DNA from 2 places in the Nonomuraea sp. NPDC048892 genome. Region 1 is predicted to be linked to the other one. Evidence: riboswitches for the same ligand, from Rfam matches in the RefSeq annotation. Region 1 holds a riboswitch; the other holds the start of a gene.
The links. A riboswitch is a leader RNA that binds a small molecule or an ion and turns the genes downstream of it on or off. The one in region 1 is predicted to bind cyclic di-AMP.

Region 2: it holds a riboswitch for cyclic di-AMP, as region 1 does, so the genes downstream of both, AB0C28_RS06085 (CHAP domain-containing protein) here and AB0C28_RS25440 (C40 family peptidase) in region 1, are expected to answer to the same signal.

Annotation. Positions count from the first base shown of each region.
Region 1 is NZ_JBEZFZ010000007.1:299,069-302,784, reverse strand. Features, by position in the region: gene AB0C28_RS25450 (M48 family metallopeptidase) at 1-242, opposite strand, end outside; gene AB0C28_RS25445 (hypothetical protein) at 254-1,153, opposite strand; gene AB0C28_RS25440 (C40 family peptidase) at 1,440-1,961, opposite strand; cyclic di-AMP (ydaO/yuaA leader) riboswitch at 2,035-2,200, opposite strand; gene AB0C28_RS25435 (C40 family peptidase) at 2,736-3,710, opposite strand.
Region 2 is NZ_JBEZFZ010000002.1:123,729-127,444, forward strand. Features, by position in the region: gene AB0C28_RS06080 (hypothetical protein) at 1-587, opposite strand, end outside; gene AB0C28_RS06085 (CHAP domain-containing protein) at 1,108-1,809, opposite strand; cyclic di-AMP (ydaO/yuaA leader) riboswitch at 1,822-1,958, opposite strand; gene AB0C28_RS06090 (Gfo/Idh/MocA family oxidoreductase) at 2,076-3,029, opposite strand; gene AB0C28_RS06095 (aldo/keto reductase) at 3,127-3,716, opposite strand, start outside.

The sequences.
Region 1 (3,716 bases):
ATCGCCGCCGGCCGCCTGAGGCCGCTGTCGGAATCCGGCTCCCGCTCCCCCACAGCTCCCTCCTCCCCTCCGTCCGGCCTGTCACGCGTCTCTCCAGACCCTGGGCTGGGCCCTGGGGCGGGTTCCGGGGCGGGGGTGGTGTCGCCGGGGCCGGGTGGGTTCGTGGCGGTCACCGCCGTCGTGGCGCCGTCCGGGGGCTCGTCCTGCCTCGGTGAGTCCTCCGTGTCCTGCCGTTCGCTCATCTGGCTCCCCTTCACCCGAGCTGATCCCGCACGTACGCGCGCCACCGTGCCGTCAGTGTGGCGGCCGTGAGTCCTCGCGCGGCGAGCGCCCGGTCGGCGCCGGTCGTCCTGGCCGCGCGGTAGAGCCTCACCAGGGTCTCCTCGCCGAACCGGTCGGCGAGGAAGCGACACGCCAGCCACGCCTCCTGGTACGCGCGCGCCGGCCGCGCCGGGTCCCGGCCGTCCGCCGCGAAGTCCGCGGGGCCGGGCAGCGCGTCCGGCAGGCGTCCCGCGCGTACCTCGGCGGCCAGTTCGGCGGCGATGGTCGTCACGGGCAGCCCGGCGTCGCGGTAGCCCACGTAGTCGGCGAACCCTTCGTACAGCCAGATCGGGAGCCCGTCGGTGCCCGCTGTGACGTGGGTAAGCTCGTGGGCGAGCACCACGTCCTTGCCGGTGGGGGTGAGGGTGGCGAAGAGCTCGGGAACGACGATCACGCGCCCGCCGTCGGCCAGCGCGGCCAGCCCGTCGACCCGGGCCACCCGCGCCAGGCGGGCGGCGTCCCGGGCGGAGTCCGGCACGATCACCAGCGGGCGCACCGGCCGGCCGAGCACCCGGGCGACCCTGAGCCCGGCCCTGTCGGCCCTCGCCGCCAGCTCCTCCAGCCCGTCGCCACCGCTGCCGTCGCCGTCCTTGCCGCCGCCCTTGTCGTCGCCTGCAGCGCCGCGGGCGTCTTCACCGCCGCTGCCGCCACCGCTGCCGTCGCCGGGGCCCACGACCGTGGAGAGCCGTCCGCGGCGGATCACCGTGCCGCGGCCCGGCCAGAGGTCGCGCGCCTCCGGGGGAAGGATCGGGGAGTCGTGGAGCGGCGCGCCGCCGGAGGCGATGAGCAGCAGGCAGGCCACCACGGCTCGTCGGCTCACCTGCTCGGACACGAAGCCCGATCGTAGCCGGACCCGCACGGACTTCATCCCGGCCGATCCGCCGCCGCCCACGCGGGCCGGTCCACACCGCCGTTCCGGCCGCCCGGCCCCACAGGGTGACACGGACGTGCCATGGGGATCCTGAACGTGCCCTGGCGTGCCTCGCGGGTGGCCGTAGGTGCGCCGTGAGGGCCGGGGACGGGCCGGGGGCGGCCCTGGACGTGTGAGAGGCGCCTTGGACGTGCGAGAGCCCCGTCCGGATCCGGGAAGGCTTTCCGTGGATCCGGGCGGGGCTTCTTCACATGCCGGGACGGACCGCGCCGACGAATGACGACCGGCGCCAACCGCCCAGCTTGTCGATGCGCACCCGTTCGCCTGTCCGAGGCGAGTGGATCATCTTGCCCTTGCCGACGTACATGCCGACGTGGCCGAGCCCGTTGAAGAACATGAGATCACCGGGCTTCAACCGCCGCCAGGAGATCTTGTTCCTGATGCGGGCGAACTGGCTGCTCGCCACCCGCGGGAGCTTCACTCCGGCTCTCTTCCAGGCGAACTGGACGAGACCGGAGCAGTCAAACGAACCAGGTCCTGTGGCTCCGTATCGGTACGGGTCACCGATCTGGTTCTTGGCCACGGCGACGGCCTTGCGGGCCTTCGTTTGCTGCCGAGCGACCTTGGCTGCCCTTCGCTGGGCGGCCGTGACCTTCTTCGAGGTCTTGGCGGTGGTTTCCGCCTTCACCGTCGTGACGGTCGATTCGCTCGTCGTCTCCGCCTGAGCCGTTGGGGCAAGGAGGATGGAACCTCCGGCCGTCACGGTCATGGTGAGCGCTACGCCACTCAGGGCAAGGCGGGACAGACGGGGGTTATGCAGGGAGCTGGACAGGATTTCTCCTTGTGTCTTCCACGAACGCCTACCGGGTTAGCTGACGGATTCGGGCCTGGAAGTCGCCCTACGGCGCGATAAGCGCGCCGATTCACCCCTGATCCCTGGGGAAACGTGGGATCGCTGGGTCCCCGGCTCCGTGCCTCCTGGCTGCACGGATTCGGCAGGTCGAAGCCCCGATGAAATGACATGGGGATATCGGGGAACGACCGGCGGATTTCTATCTGTCGCACATCGAGAGGGGACCGATGCGGGTTCGCGGGGCCATGGCTTGTGCACCGCGACGACGCCAGAAGCTACGCCGAAAGTTCAAGGATCGGCAAAGCGTGAGCCCGGCTGTAAAGATCAGACAGAGGACTTTGTCAGATTCGAAACCCCTGCTGGAACACCAGGTTATGTTATGGAAGTGTGACCCTGCTCACACTTGAGCGGGCCCAAGATTGTCAGGTCCAAGTTGTCGCTTATGTCACAGATTTCCCGTTTAAATCACGCGTTCGGGACCTGGGAGCGCTCCCGAGGCTTGTGCCCGCCTTAAGGGAGGGTCACGGCAGATTTCCGGATATGTACGGCGGCGGCCGTAGGCATCAACACAGGCCACAAGGCATTCCAGAACGCGACTCCGTCTCACGAACGATGATCCATAGTAGGATGAGGCAGAAAAAATCCCGCCGCCGGCCGAGAGCGGCCGGACGGCGGGATCGGAAACCGGCGCTACGGACGCACGGCCCCCACCAGCGTGCTGCCGTACGACGAGAGCTTGACCACCTTGACGACGTCACCCGTCTGCGGCGCGTGCACGATCTGCCCGTTGCCCGCGTAGATGCTGACGTGCCCGAGCCCCGCGCTGAAGATGAGGTCACCGGGCTGCAGCGACTTGAGGTCCACCTTGCGGTTGGCTCCCCACGCCCACTGCTGCCACGTCGTACGGGGCAGCGAGACCCCGGCCGCCCGCCAGGCCGCCTGGGTCAGCCCCGAGCAGTCGTACGAGCTCGGCCCCGTGGCACCGAACCGGTACGGCTTGCCCACCTGTGCGAACGCGAACCGCAGCACCGCCGCCGCGCTGCCGGAGGCGGGGCCGGTGTACTTCAGGCCCACGCTGTTGGGGTTGCCCGGGTTGTAGGCCCCCAGCTTCTCCAGCAGCTTCTTCTGATCCTTGATCAGCTTGAGGATCTCCGCGCGTTCCTTCTCGACGCCGTCGCGCTCCTTGTCGGCGTCCTGCAGCGCCTTCTGCGCCTTGCCCCGCTCGACCTTCAGGCCCCGGTTCTCCCGGTCGAAGGCCGCCAGCTTCTCGGCCTTCTCCTGCGAGACCTGCCCGGCCAGGGCCAGCCCGGCGAGCATGTCCTGCGGGTTGGGCGCGCCGAAGATGCCGGGCCACGAGGTGACGTCGTTGCCGGCCTGGTAGCTGGAGACCGCCATGCCGACGACCTCGGCCCGCAGGTCCGCGACCGTGGCCAGCTTGCGCTTGTAGCTCGCGTTGAGCTCGCCGTACGTGGACTTGGCCTTCTTGTAGCGCTCGGTCGCCGTGTTGTAGCGGTCGACGACCTTGTCGGCCTTGTCGTTGAGCTTGTCGAGCTTGGCCTTCGCCTGCGCGAGCGTGGGTTTGGGGTCAGCTGTGGCCGCCCCCATGGGGATCAGCATCAGCCCGAACGCGAGACCCGTGGCCACCGGCACCCGGCCAAACCTCACTTTGTC
Region 2 (3,716 bases), on a different contig from region 1:
CGAGCCCTCCGGCGTGCCCATGCGATTCCTGCCAGTACGACCGCCCCAGCCAACGCGGCGATCACCATGACACCGGTCCTGTCGGGAGCGGGCGGGGGTTCGGCTTCGACCCGGACAGGGGTTCCGAGGGCGGTGATCAGTTCGGGGGTGAGCGGTCTCGCACCCTGGGTTCGGTCGGAGAGTCGCAGCGGGTGGTCGCCGACGGGTAGACGTCTGTTGCCCGAGCACAGGCTCGTGCTCAGTTCTGAGCCTCGGGTACGGGCGAACACCAGGTAGCGAGCGCCTTCCACGAACTTGTACCCGCAGGCCGGCCCCTGCGCCTTGGTGAAGACCTCGAACTCGGCGGTCGGCGCGCCCTTGTAGACGTGGTCGGCACGGAGGCTGGCGGTGACGGAGCCGCCGTTCAGCATCGATTCGCCCACGCGGACGTCCGTGACGGTAGCGGAGAAGACGGCCGTCGCCGCGCTGACCTGTTGTCGTGGCGTGAGCATCGCACACGAGCAGCCCGAAGCGGCGGTCACCGGACCGGCGGTGACCAGGAACAGGACTGTCGCGATGGAGAACGCCGCGAGCACACGCATCATCATGCCTTGATGACGTACGGCGGACGTGATCGGTTCGACCGGTCCTATCCGGGTCTCGCTCTGTCCGGTGCAGCGGCGTCCCCATACGCGTCTTCGGGCCATGATGTGCGCTGGGAGCGATTGGCTGCGGAGGAGTCCTGTTGAGCGAGACAGTGCCGGTGATCTCCGGTGACGCGATGTTCTGGGCTTATGACGTGGCGCTCGCGGTTCTCTTCATCGAAACCGCCCGAGTCGGGGCGGAGGAGCCGGTGGATCTTCGGCCCTCGTGGTGGCCGGAGTTGGAGCAGGATCTCCGCACGCACGCGTTGGCCGGCAGCAGTTCCGCGGTCCTGCTGGACGGTTTCAGCGAGGATCGGCGGCAGGTGCTCCTGCGCTGCGTCGTGGAGGCGGCTCGACGGATCGAGGCTCGCGGTGGCGTACCTCTCGCTCCGGCTGGGCCCGGGAGCCCCCGAGCGGGGCCCGTACCTCCGGAAAGGCGCGAGCGCGCGCCCCCTCGTGGGGCGCGCGCTCGTGGGTGGGTTTGTCAGGCGGCGTAGTCCGGGTAGCCGTAGCCGACGACCTGCGACTTCGGACGGACGCGCTCCTCGACCCGGCCGTTGCCGGTGTTGCCTTCGATCGTGGAGATGGTGCCGTTCTGGTTGTCCTTCAGGACGAAGCCGACGTGCTGGATGTCGCTGAGGGACTTGCCGCCCTTCCAGGAGAAGAAGACCACGGCGCCGGGCTTGGCGACGTCGCCGAAGCGGTGGTTGGCCCGGAACCACTTGGCGTGGGCGACGGTGTAGGCATCCCAGCCGACCTGCGGGCGGGCGCCGGTCTGCTCGCCGACCCAGGAGACGAACATCGAGCACCAGGCGGCGTTCAGGTACGCGTTGCGGTTGCCGCCGTCGCGGGCCACGGTTTCGGCGGCGCGCTTCGAGTTGGCGTACCACTGCTGGTACTTGGTGCCGCCGCCGGAGGCGTTCTCGGAGGTGCCGATCTGGGCCTTGGCCACGGACAGGACCTGGTCGGCCGTGACGTTGACCTTGGTCTCTTCGCTCCTGTCACCGGCCTTGTGGGCGGCGGTGGCGGAGTCCGGGTGCCTGGCGGCGGTGGCCGCGGCTACTCCGGTCGCGGTGTCGGCGTTGGCCGCGAGAGGGGCGCCGAGGGCGGAGGCCAGGATGGCTCCGCCCAGGAGGGCGCGGGTGATGCCGGTTTTGGGCGCAGCAGTAAGACGGTACTTGGCCATCGAGGGGGTTACTCCTTGCTTCCATGCCGCTTACCGGGTTAGCTGACGGGTTCGGGCGTGGAAGCTGCCCTACGGCACCGGAGTGCCGATTCACCCCAAGGACATGGGTCCCCGGTTCCGTACGAAGACGGATTCAGCGGTCACAGGACGATCCTGTGATCTTTCGTGCGATGGTCAGACATAGCCGGACAAACCGGGCGTATGCCTCAAGGTGCCTCATAAGGTAATACATGAGGCAAGAGGATTACAAATCCATAAAAGCGCAGTCAGGTGAGTTGTCTGCGCGCGTCGGCCAGAAGTCCCATCATGGCAAGGGATTCGTCAAGCGGCATGATCGAGGATTCGGTCCTGCCTTCGGCCGTGGCGGCACGGACTTCGCGAAGCTCCCCGGCGTATCCGTTGTCCGCCGGATCGAGAACGTGCTCTTCCGGCTCCATGGAGGGCCCGGTGAGGAGGATCCGCTTCGGCGCCCAGAACGGCGCCGGGATGTCCGCCCGCATCTGAGTACCCACAACACTGGCCATGTTCGGGTAATTCCCCAGCAACGAGGCCGCCACGAGAGCGTGCCGTCCGCCGGGGTAGAGCAACGTGCCGGCCGCCTCCGCGTCCACCCCGGTCGGGGCCAGGGAGCCGGTGAAGCTCAGGCCCGAGGGCGTGCCGAGGAGCAGCTGAGCCAGGCTGAACGGGTAGATCCCCAGGTCGAGCAGGGCGCCGCCACCCAGCTCCGGCGCCCACAGGCGATGCGCGGGATCGTACGGGGCGGCGAAGCCGAAGGTGGCCTGCACCGAGCGGAGCTCGCCGAAGCGCGGATCGGCCGCGATCTGCTGGATGAGGGGGTTGAACCGCATCCACATCGCTTCCATCAGGAACACGCCCGCCTCGCGCGCCAGCCGCACCATCTTCTCGGCGTCGTCCATGGTGGCCGCCAGCGGCTTCTCGCAGAGCACGGCCTTACCGGCGGCGATGGCGGCCTCGGCCACCTGGAGGTGCTGGGCGTGCGGGGTGGCCACGTAGACGGCGTCGATCGCCGGATCGGCGCACAGTTGCTCGTAGGAGCCGTAGGCCGACTCCGCCTCCAGCGTCGAGGCCAGAGCCTGCGCTCTGGCCAGATCTCGTGAGCCGACGGCGCCCACCCGCATGCCCGGTTCGGCGGCTATGGCCGCCCCCACCGTACGCGCGATGCCGCCGGTCGCCGCTATTCCCCAGGTGAATTCTCGCACGCCGCAGATCGTACAGGAAAGGTAAAAATATGGTTATGTGGGGATAAATCGGGACACCCCGAAAACCTCTCCCGTCACAAAGGCGGTGAACCGCCCGTCACGCCACGTTGAACGTGTCAGGATCCGGCCCGATGCGCTGCCCCCTGTTCATCGCCCCGATGGCCGCCATCGTCTCCGGGTCGAGAATGAAGTCGAACACGTCGATGTTCTCCTTGATCCGCGCCGGCGTGACCGACTTCGGGATGACCACGTTCCCGAGCTGCAGGTGCCACCGCAGCACGATCTGCGCCGGCGTCCTGCCGCACTTGTCCGACAGCATCGTCAGCGCCGGATCGGTGAGCAGCCCCTTGCCCTGCCCGAGCGGGCTCCACGCCTCGGTGAGGATGCCGTTGGCCTCGTGGAAGGCGCGCAGCTCCCGCTGCTGCAGGTACGGGTGCAGCTCGATCTGATTGATGGCCGGCGTGATGTCGGTCTCGTCCATGAGCCGGGTGAGCGTGGCGACGGTGAAGTTCGACACGCCGATGGCCCTGACGCGCCCGTCGCGGTAGATCCGCTCCAGAGCCTTCCACGCCTGGACGTACTTGTCCTGCCGCGGCACCGGCCAGTGGATGAGGTAGAGGTCGATGTGATCGAGCCCCAGCCGGGTCAGGCTCTCGTCGAAGGCGGCCTCGGCGCGGTCGTGGTCGC